One region of the Streptomyces sp. NPDC014734 genome, then DNA from elsewhere that is predicted to be linked to it. Evidence: riboswitches for the same ligand, from Rfam matches in the RefSeq annotation. Region 1 holds a riboswitch; each other region holds the start of a gene.
What was found. A riboswitch is a leader RNA that binds a small molecule or an ion and turns the genes downstream of it on or off. The one in region 1 is predicted to bind cyclic di-AMP.

Region 1 (3,268 bases):
CGTCGAGCTGTTCGTCGTGGACGACGCCTGGTTCGGGCGGCGCACCAGCGACCGGGCCGGACTCGGGGACTGGACACCGAATCCGGACCGCTTCCCCGGCGGGCTGAAACCACTGGCCGACGAAGTGCACGGCCTCGGCATGCAGTTCGGCATCTGGGTCGAACCGGAAATGGTCAATCCCGACAGCGATCTCTATCGTGCGCACCCCGAGTGGGTGCAGCATTTCCCAGGACGTGAACGGACCGAGTTCCGTCATCAACTGGTGCTCAATCTGGCCCGGAGCGACGTTCGCGAGTATCTCTGGGAACAACTGGACGCCCTGCTGACCAATGCTCCGATCGATTACGTGAAATGGGACTTCAACCGCAGCTTCACGGACGCGGGATGGCCGGGTGAGGAATATCCGCAGAAACTCTGGGTCGAACATGTCGACGGTCTGTACGCGTTGATCGACCGGCTGCGGGCCGCGCATCCCTCGGTGGCCTTCGAGTCCTGCTCGGGCGGCGGTGGCCGGATCGACCTGGGCATCCTCTCCCGCACCGATCAGGTGTGGACCTCGGACAACACCGACCCGCTCGACCGCCTCGCCATCCAGGAGGGATTCGGCCAGATCCATCCCGCCCGGGTGATGGCAGCCTGGGTCACCGACAGCCCGAACGTGCAGCTCAACGACCGGGTCAGCTCCCTGCGCTTCCGCTTCGTGAGCGCGATGGCCGGCGTGCTCGGGGTGGGTGGCGACCTTGCCGAGTGGAGTGCGGAGGACCTGGCCGAGGCGCGGAACTGGGTCGACCTCTACAAGGAGATCCGGCCGGTGGTGCAGCACGGGGCGCTGTACCGGCTGCGCGCCCCGCGCGGCGGGCTGAGCGCGGTGCAGTACGTCCACGGCGAGGAGACCGTGGTCCTGATGTGGCTGCAGGCGCAGCGCTTCGGGGAGCGGCCGCCGGCCCTGCGACTGCGCGGACTCGACCCGGCGGCGACGTACACCTGTCTGGACACGGGGTCGGTGCACCACGGGTCGGTGCTGCTCCACCAGGGGCTGCACAGCGGGCTCCGGGGCGACCTGGACGCGCGGGTGCTGAGGCTGCGGCGCGCGTGAACGCGCACCGATCTCTGCCATGTCCGTAATGAGTTGATTTTATGGAATGTGTGTCGATTGATCCGCTCGCGGGTTTCCGGCTCGTGAGCGGGATCATATCCGTGACCGTACGTGCTGGCGGAGGGGTCGGATATTCCGTGTGCGGCGCGGAAATTCAAGATCCGTAATCCACGGAGGGTGACCGGAATTCCGCGCCGAATTCCCGGCGTGGAATCCGGTGCGGAACCAATGGCTTGTTCTCGCCGTCCCGACTCGCTTACGGTCACCGTCAATCCGGCCGGACCGCCTAATCCTGCCGCCGACCGGATATCGCACCCACTCATCGCGTGGCAGGAGCGGGGGAACCAGGTAGGCCGCCGAACGGAGAAATCCGGTCGGCTCGGGGTGAAGTCGCGCTCGCCGCGACCGGGCATCTCCAGCCCGAACCCGACAGCTCACCTCGTAGGCGCCGGAGAGGAAGCACGTCATGCCCATCGCGGGTAAGCACCGTCGTACCAGGACCAGCACCATCGCCCGCGGCGTCGCCGCCGTGAGCACCGGCGGCGCCGTCATCGCCCTGCCGCTGCTGGGCGCCACCGGCGCCCACGCCGCGGAGCAGTCGGCCCCGGCCGCCGCCCCGAAGTCGGCCTCCGCCGCACACGCCGCCCCGGCCCAGCAGGCCGCCCAGAAGCAGGCCGCCACCACGACGTACTCCGTCGTCGCGGGCGACTACCTGTCGAAGATCGCAGCCGAGCACAAGGTCGACGGCGGCTGGCAGAAGCTCTACCAGGACAACCGCGCGGTCGTCGGCGACGACCCGAGCCTGATCTTCCCGGGCATGAAGCTGACGCTCGGCGCCAAGGCCTCCGGCGCCTCCGCGCCCACCGGCGCGGGTGCGGGCTCCTCGCTCCCGTCGAAGGCCCCCGCGGCGCCGTCGGCGACCGTCGAGAAGTCCGCCCCCGCCAAGTCGGCCCCGGCCAAGCCCTCCACGGTCACGGAGTCGAAGACGTCCGCCCCGGCCGACCGGAGCAGCGCCTCCGGTTACGTGCACCCGGTTCCCGGCAACCACACCACCGGTTACCGCGCCTCCGGCTCGAACTGGTCCAGCGGCAGCCACACCGGGATCGACTTCCCCGTCTTCACCGGCACCGGCGTGAAGGCCATCACCTCCGGCACCGTCGTCACCGCGGGCTGGGGCGGCGCGTACGGCAACCAGGTCGTCATCAAGCACGCCGACGGCCGCTACTCGCAGTACGGCCACCTGTCCTCGATCTCCGTCTCGGCGGGCCAGTCCGTGGGCGCCGGTCAGCAGATCGGCCTCTCCGGTTCCACCGGCAACGCCACCGGTCCGCACCTGCACTTCGAGGTCCGCACCGGTCCGGGCTACGGCTCGGACATCAACCCGATCGCCTACCTCGCCGCGCACGGCGTCTACGTCTGAGCCGAACGGCCGGACGGCCGCAGCGGCCAGGTGTGACCTGGGCGACAACGAAGGGGCGGTGCGCGGCGGCGCACCGCCCCTTCTGCTCCCCAGCTCGTTATTCCCCTGTCGCAGACCCTGACCGGGTGGTCTATCTCACCACCCGTCAACCCCTTATTACGGTCGCGTAGGTCACATTCGTCGGTGCAGGATAAGCCCTTGTGGCAGACGATTCGAGAAACAACCAACGTGACGTCATCGACCGGCAGGGCGTCATCGGGTCGTACGCGGCGATCGGCGACAGCTTCACCGAGGGAGTCGGAGACCCCGGTCCGGACGGGACCTACGTCGGCTGGGCGGACCGTTTCGCGGTACTTCTCGCGGACCAGCTCCCGGACCCCGACGCGGCGACGAGCACCGAAGGCCCCACGCACGCGGATTTCAGGTACGCCAACCTCGCCGTACGCGGACGCCTCCTCGACCAGATCGTCGAGGAGCAGGTGCCGCGTGCCAGGGAACTGGCACCCGACCTGGTGACCTTCTGCGCCGGCGGCAACGACATCATCAGGCCCGGAACCGACCCGGACGACGTGGCCGAGCGGTTCGAGCGCGCCGTCGCCGAGCTCGCCCGGTCGGTCGGCACCGTCATGGTCACCACGGGCTTCGACACCCGGGGCGTTCCCGTGCTGCGCCACCTGCGCGGCAAGATCGCCACGTACACCGCCCACGTGCGGTCCATCGCCGACCGCTACGACTGCCCCGTCCTCGACCTG
Region 2 (3,268 bases), on a different contig from region 1:
CCGCTCCGGCGAGCCTGAGGGCGGGGCGCGGTATCGTCCGCAGCCGCGCGTACCGGGCAGGAGACCACAGGTGTGGAAGCGGCTGAAGCGGCGCGGCAGGCATGCCGGAGAAGGGGCAGGGGTCGCCGGTACCAGGCAGTTCGTGCGCATGCTGCCCGCGCTGATGATCGCCGGCGGACTGGTGTTCGACCTGTTGACGCCGCCGACCTTCACCGCCATCCCGATGTTCGTGGCGGCACCGCTGATCGCCGCGCCGTTCTTCTCACTGGCCAGCACCATTCGTATCGGCGTCGCCTCGATGCTGGCCGTCGTCGCGCTGCGGCTGTTCAGCAGGACGTTGCCGGAGATCGTGCCGCTGATCGAACTGCTCACGCTGGCCACCGTCTCGATCCTGGCGGTGGTGATCAACGGGGTCGTGCGGCGGAGCAATGAGCAGTTGGCGTCCGCGAGGGTCATCGCCGAGCGGGCCATGCGCGCCGTGCTGCCGAAGCCGTCTGACCGGATCGGAGGGCTGCATGTGGCGGCCCGGTACGAGGCGGCCCAGGCGGACGAGTTCGTCGGCGGCGACCTGTTCGCCGTGACGGACACCCCGCACGGGGTGCGGCTGGTGGTGGGGGACGTGCGCGGGAAGGGGCTCGACGCCGTGGAGACGGTGGCGGTGGTCATCGGGGCGTTCCGGGAGGCGGCCGAACAGGAGCGTTTCCTGGAGGGCGTGGCGCGGCGGCTGGAGCGGGCGCTGGCGCGGGAGGGGGAGATGCGGAGGGGGCTCGACGCCGTGGAGGGCTTCACCACTGCCGTACTTGCCGAGATCCCGTCGGGGCTGTCCCGGGTCCGGATCGTCAACCGGGGGCATCCGGAGCCGATCCTGCTGCACCCGGACGGGGCGCTGGACGTTCTGGCGCCGTCGGTGCCCGCGCTGCCGCTCGGCATGGACCTGGGCGCGTGGCCCGACCGGGCGGACGAGTGGGAACTGCTGCCGGGAACGACTCTGCTCCTCTACACGGACGGTCTTTCCGAGGCGCGGAACGCCGAGGGGGTCTTCTACGATCCGGCGGCCCGGCTGCGCGGGCGGATCTTCCCCGGCCCCGAGGAGCTGCTGTCCGCGCTCACCGATGACGTGCGCCTGCACACGGGTGGCGAGTCGACGGACGACATGGCGCTGCTCGCGGTCGTGCGTCCTGCGGAGGGGCAGCCGGACCGGCGCAGAACCGTCCGGATCGTGGGGCCGGGCCCCGTGCGATCGGGATGACGTCCGGGCCGTCGAGGGCGCCACGGTGCGTAATCGAGAGACGCCGCTCCGATAACATTTGACGCAACGTCAGTTCAAGGGGTGTGACTGAGGGGCGATCAACTCGTCTGTTGCGTCCGCCTGTGTCCCGTAAAGTCCAGGCCAAAGACGTGAACGATCAGTGGGAACGGCTTGGAATCGGACCCGGGTGTCTATTAACGTTCGATAACGCAGTGCGGTCGTCCCAGCCGTCGTCAGTGGCGGCACCGCGTGCGAGCGCCGAATTCCGAAAGGAAACCGGGGAACCATCACCTTGGGGTGAATCGGACATCTGTGCCTCGTGAGAGGCGGAGAAGTCCGTAGGAGACCTTCCTGCTCCGAACCCGTCAGCTAACCCGGTAGGCGAGAAGGAAGGAAAGGAGTGCGCCCCCGTGGCGTCCAACAAGCCTGCCCCAGAGGCCCCCACCCGGCTCGACTCCGCATTCGGACCCGGTAACGGCGCCGACTTCGCCCCGGGGTACGGCTCCGGCCCGGGATATGGCTCCGGCCAGAGCTACGGTTCCGTCCAGGGTTACGGTTCCGGTTACGGTTACGCCCCCGAACCCGGCTACGGCTCCGAGTACGGAACCGTCGGCACGGGAACGGCGTTCGGCTCCGATTCCGGTACGTCGTACGGCACCGATCCCGGCATGGGCGGCGGTGAACCGGGCGAGGTCTTCGTCGCGGGCCGATCCGGCGGTGAGTTCCACGCCGACCTCGACCGCGGTCCCGAGCGTGCCCTGGACGAGTGGAACCCCACCGAGGAGTCCGTCCGTCCTGTACGCGGCAAGCACCGTGTCGCCAAGCAGCGCAACGGACTTGCCCGCAGTTCCACGGTGCTCGGGGTCGGCGTCATAGCGGCCGTCGGCGCGGGCGGCATGGCCACCGCGCAGAGCAAGCCGCCGGTCTCCATCTCGCTCCCCGACTCCATCGCGGACAACCTGCCCGACGCCGCGTCCCTTCCCGGCGTGGGTGCCTTCTTCTCGGGCGGCTCCGAGGACGACAAGCCCCGGGACACCACCGCCGACGCGCCGCTCACCACGGCCGGCCTCACCTCCGCCGAGGCCGAGCAGGGTACGACGGACGCGGGGGAGGCGCTCCGCGCCCGTATCCTCCAGCAGGCCGAGCAGCAGCAGGACGCCGCCGACGCCGAGGCCAGGGCGGCGCAGGAGAAGGTCGCCGCGGAGAAGGCCGCCGCGGAGGCCAAGAAACAGCAGGACGCCGCCGAGGCCAAGGTCGCCGCCGAGAAGAAGAAGGCGGAGGAGGAGGCCAAGAAGAAGGCCGAGGCCCTGCGTCTCGCCAAGCTCGCTGCCAGCTATGCCATTCCGGTCAGCTCCTACACCATCACCTCGACGTACGGGCAGGCCGGCCCCATGTGGTCCTCCGGCCACCACACCGGCCTCGACTTCGCGGCGCAGACGGGCACGCCGATCAAGGCCGTGCACAGCGGCACCATCAAGTCGGCGGGCTGGTCCGGCGCGTACGGCTACCGCACGGTGCTGGAGCTGGAGGACGGTACGGAGCTGTGGTTCTGCCACCAGTCCTCGATCGGTGTCGGCGTCGGCCAGAAGGTCTCCACCGGTGAGACCATCGGCCGGGTCGGTGCCACCGGAAACGTGACGGGAGCCCACCTCCACCTGGAGGTCCACACCCCCGACGGTACGGGTGTCGACCCGATGAACTGGCTCCGGAACAAGGGGCTCACCCCCTGAACCACCGCTGGACGGGCTCCGGATCGTCGTCTCCGGCCGTCCTGCGGTGCTGAGTTCCCGGTGGCGCTGAGCCCCCTGCGGTGCTGAGGTCCGCGCGCTACCGGGTCCCTCGTGGCGCTGAGCCCCTGCGGGCCTGGTGGGCCCGGTGGGCCCGGTGGTTCTTGTGGTTCTTTGTGGGCCTCGTGTCCTTGAGCCCTTGAGCCCTTGAGCCCTTGAGCCCTCGTGTCCTTGAGTCCGTTGGGGTTCACGTGCCCTTTGTGGACCGAGCTGGTTCGCCGGCCATGAAACC
Region 3 (3,268 bases), on a different contig from region 1:
GCCGACACCGCCGCCCTCGTCAGGCACCCGCCATCGTCGTCGCCGCGGGTGTGACCGGATCCGCCATCGCCATCCCGCTGCTCGGCGCGGGCGCCGCGCAGGCGGCCGACGCCACGACATGGGACCGGGTTGCCGAGTGCGAGAGCGGGGGCACGTGGAGCGCCGACTTCGGCAACGGCTCCTACGGCGGCCTCCAGCTCTCCCCGGAGACCTGGAAGGCGTACGGCGGTGAGTCGTACGCCCCGCGGGCCGACCTCGCCAGCCGGGCGCAGCAGATCGCGGTGGCCGAGAAGATCCTCGACGCCCGGGGCCCGAAGGCGTGGCCGAGCTGTGCGGTCATCTCCGGCCTCGCGACGGGCGGGGCGCTGCCCGGGGTCGACCCGGGAGTGACGCCCTCCGCCGACCCGGCTCAGTCCGCGGGGGCGACGGGGAGCGAGCAGCCGGCGAAGGGCGCGTCGGCGTCCCCGTCCGACGGCGCCACGCCCGCGGACGACGCCAAGGAGCCGAAGGGCGGCACCGAGCCGTCCGCGAACCCCTCGGCCACCGAGTCGGCGTCCCCGTCCGCGGACGCCTCCCGTTCCCCCGGCGCGAACGACGCGTCCGGTTCGTCAGGCCCCGGTTCCTCGGGTTCCTCCGATCCCTCGGGTTCCTCCGCCCCGTCCGGAACGGACGGTGCCGCGGGCACGGGTGGCAAGCACCGCGGCGCCCCGGCCGCCGAGGAGGGCCGCGACTCGTCCGGCGGCGACGACCGCGAGTCGGGCCGTCACGCCTCCCGGGGCGAGGGCGGGGCCCGCGACACGGGAGCCCCGGTCGCCGACGACACCTACACCGTCCGTCCCGGTGACAATCTCTGGGCGATTGCTGACGCACAGAAGGTTCCCGGTGGGTGGACCGCGCTCTACGAGTCGAACAAGGACGTCGTCGGCTCCGACCCGGACCTCATCCTCCCTGGCCAGAACCTCGAACTCGATGTGAGGGCAGGCTGAGAACTGCCTGACAATCGACTGAAAGAGCCTCAAAGTCTGGGGTGCTTCAGGGGCCTATGTCCACTTGTGTCCAAGTGAGACATGGGTCTCTTTGCGTGTATTGGCGTGTCGTGTCCGAGGTGTTCTCGCGCATCGCTCCCGACCTGCGGAAACGGCAGTTCATCGGATGCAAGTAAGGGCATATTGTCCGATGTGTCCATCTTTGAATGTAGGGCTTGCGTATGTTTACGTTCGAAACCGCTCGCACCGCGGGCCCCGTCGACCGTCACGCCGAATCCTGCCGTCGGTCGGGGGGAACAGACGCGAAAGCGCCGTAGGCAGGAGCGGGGGACCCAGGTAGGCGTCGGCCCGGTCGTCGAAGGACGCATCAGGACCGGCTAGGGGTGAAGTCGCGCGCTAGGACGTGCGACCGGGCAACTCACTTGGCCCGAACCCGACAGCTCACCTCGTAGGCGTCGGTGAGGAGAAGTTCCATGCTGTTTTCCGGCAAGGGCAAGCACCGCCGCCCGTCCAAGGCCGTCCGGATCGCCACGCTCGCCGGTGTCGCCGGCACCGCCGTCGCCGTTCCGCTGATGGGTGCGACCGGCGCTTCCGCCGCCTCCGTCTCCACCTGGGACGCCGTCGCCCAGTGCGAGTCCGGCGGCAACTGGTCCATCAACACCGGCAACGGCTACTACGGCGGTCTGCAGTTCTCGCAGTCCAGCTGGGCCGCCGCCGGCGGTACGCAGTACGCCCCCCGCGCCGACCTGGCCACCAAGGCCCAGCAGATCGCCACCGCCGAGCGCCTTCTCGCCATGCAGGGTCCGGGTGCCTGGGGCTGCGCCTGGGCCGGCAACCTGCGCAACGACGGTGTCGACCCGGGTGTCGACACCGGTTCCTCCGCCAACTCCGGTGCCGCCAAGCAGCAGAGCACCCCCTCGGCGCCGAAGCGTCAGCAGTCGCAGCAGGCCCAGCCGAAGAAGGCCCAGCCGAAGAAGGCCGAGCGCACCGAGGCCCCGGCCGCCTCCCGCTCGGAGCGCCACGCCGCCCCGCGCGCCGAGTCGAAGAAGACCGTCACCACCCCGACCGGCGAGAAGGTCGAGAAGGGCGACGGCGAGTACAAGGTCGTCTCCGGCGACTCCCTCAGCAAGATCGCCGCGGACCACAAGGTCAAGGGCGGCTGGCAGCGGCTGTTCGAGCTGAACAAGGACATCGTCGAGGACGCCGACCTGATCTACCCGGGTCAGCAGCTGCACCTGACGAAGTAGTCCCGGCTCCCTCCCCCCGGGCCATCCCGGCCCGGCTCTCTCCTCCCCGAGCCACCCCGGCCCGGCGCGCGTTTCCCCGTACGCGCCGGGCCGGGGTTTCTGCGTGAGGGGCGCGGTGTGCGGCGCCCGTCGGTTCAACCTTTGTAGTTACTGATCCGTAATGAACCTGCCGTTTGCCCCGGATCATGCCCTCTCGGGCCCTTTTTCGTCCCAGGGGGCGGGCGGTCGTCGGGCCGAGCGGGCCGGGCCGGTTAGGCTCTTGTCGCAAGGCCAAAGTGACCCTGCAGAACCAGCGTCATATCCCAGAAGGAGATGCCTCGTGCCGTCCATCGACGTCGTCGTAGCCCGAGAAATCCTCGACTCCCGGGGGAACCCCACGGTCGAGGTCGAGGTCGGCCTCGACGACGGCAGCACGGGCCGTGCTGCTGTGCCGTCCGGCGCCTCCACCGGCGCGTTCGAGGCCATTGAGCTTCGCGACGGCGACCCCAACCGCTACCAGGGCAAGGGCGTCGAGAAGGCCGTCCTCGCCGTGATCGAGCAGATCGGCCCGGAGCTCGTCGGCTACGACGCCACCGAGCAGCGGCTGATCGACCAGGCGATGTTCGACCTGGACGCCACCGAGAACAAGGGCTCGCTCGGCGCCAACGCCATCCTCGGCGTCTCGCTGGCCGTCGCGCACGCCGCCTCCGAGGCCTCGGACCTGCCGCTGTTCCGCTACCTCGGCGGCCCGAACGCGCACCTGCTGCCCGTTCCGATGATGAACATCCTCAACGGTGGGTCGCACGCCGACTCCAACGTCGACATCCAGGAGTTCATGATCGCCCCGATCGGCGCGGAGTCCTTCTCCGAGGCCCTGCGCTGGGGTGCCGAGGTCTACCACACCCTGAAGAAGGTCCTGAAGACCAAGGGCCTGTCGACCGGCCTCGGCGACGAGGGCGGCTTCGCGCCGAACCTGGAGTCGAACCGCGCCGCCCTCGACCTCATCGTCGAGGCCGTCAAGGAGGCCGGTTACGTCCCGGGCAAGGACATCGCGCT

Region 2: another riboswitch for cyclic di-AMP. It lies ahead of ACF1CT_RS04045 (M23 family metallopeptidase); the one in region 1 lies ahead of ACF1CT_RS26120 (peptidoglycan DD-metalloendopeptidase family protein).
Region 3: another riboswitch for cyclic di-AMP. It lies ahead of ACF1CT_RS20595 (transglycosylase family protein); the one in region 1 lies ahead of ACF1CT_RS26120 (peptidoglycan DD-metalloendopeptidase family protein).

The regions. Positions count from the first base shown of each region.
Region 1 covers NZ_JBIBYN010000018.1:150,960-154,227, forward strand. The annotation lists gene ACF1CT_RS26115 (alpha-galactosidase) at 1-1,096, shown strand, start outside; cyclic di-AMP (ydaO/yuaA leader) riboswitch at 1,403-1,557, shown strand; gene ACF1CT_RS26120 (peptidoglycan DD-metalloendopeptidase family protein) at 1,563-2,516, shown strand; gene ACF1CT_RS26125 (SGNH/GDSL hydrolase family protein) at 2,717-3,268, shown strand, end outside.
Region 2 covers NZ_JBIBYN010000002.1:26,690-29,957, reverse strand. The annotation lists gene ACF1CT_RS04050 (PP2C family protein-serine/threonine phosphatase) at 149-1,249, shown strand; cyclic di-AMP (ydaO/yuaA leader) riboswitch at 1,496-1,648, shown strand; gene ACF1CT_RS04045 (M23 family metallopeptidase) at 1,918-2,979, shown strand.
Region 3 covers NZ_JBIBYN010000012.1:132,577-135,844, forward strand. The annotation lists gene ACF1CT_RS20590 (transglycosylase family protein) at 1-986, shown strand, start outside; cyclic di-AMP (ydaO/yuaA leader) riboswitch at 1,286-1,456, shown strand; gene ACF1CT_RS20595 (transglycosylase family protein) at 1,460-2,233, shown strand; gene eno (phosphopyruvate hydratase) at 2,553-3,268, shown strand, end outside.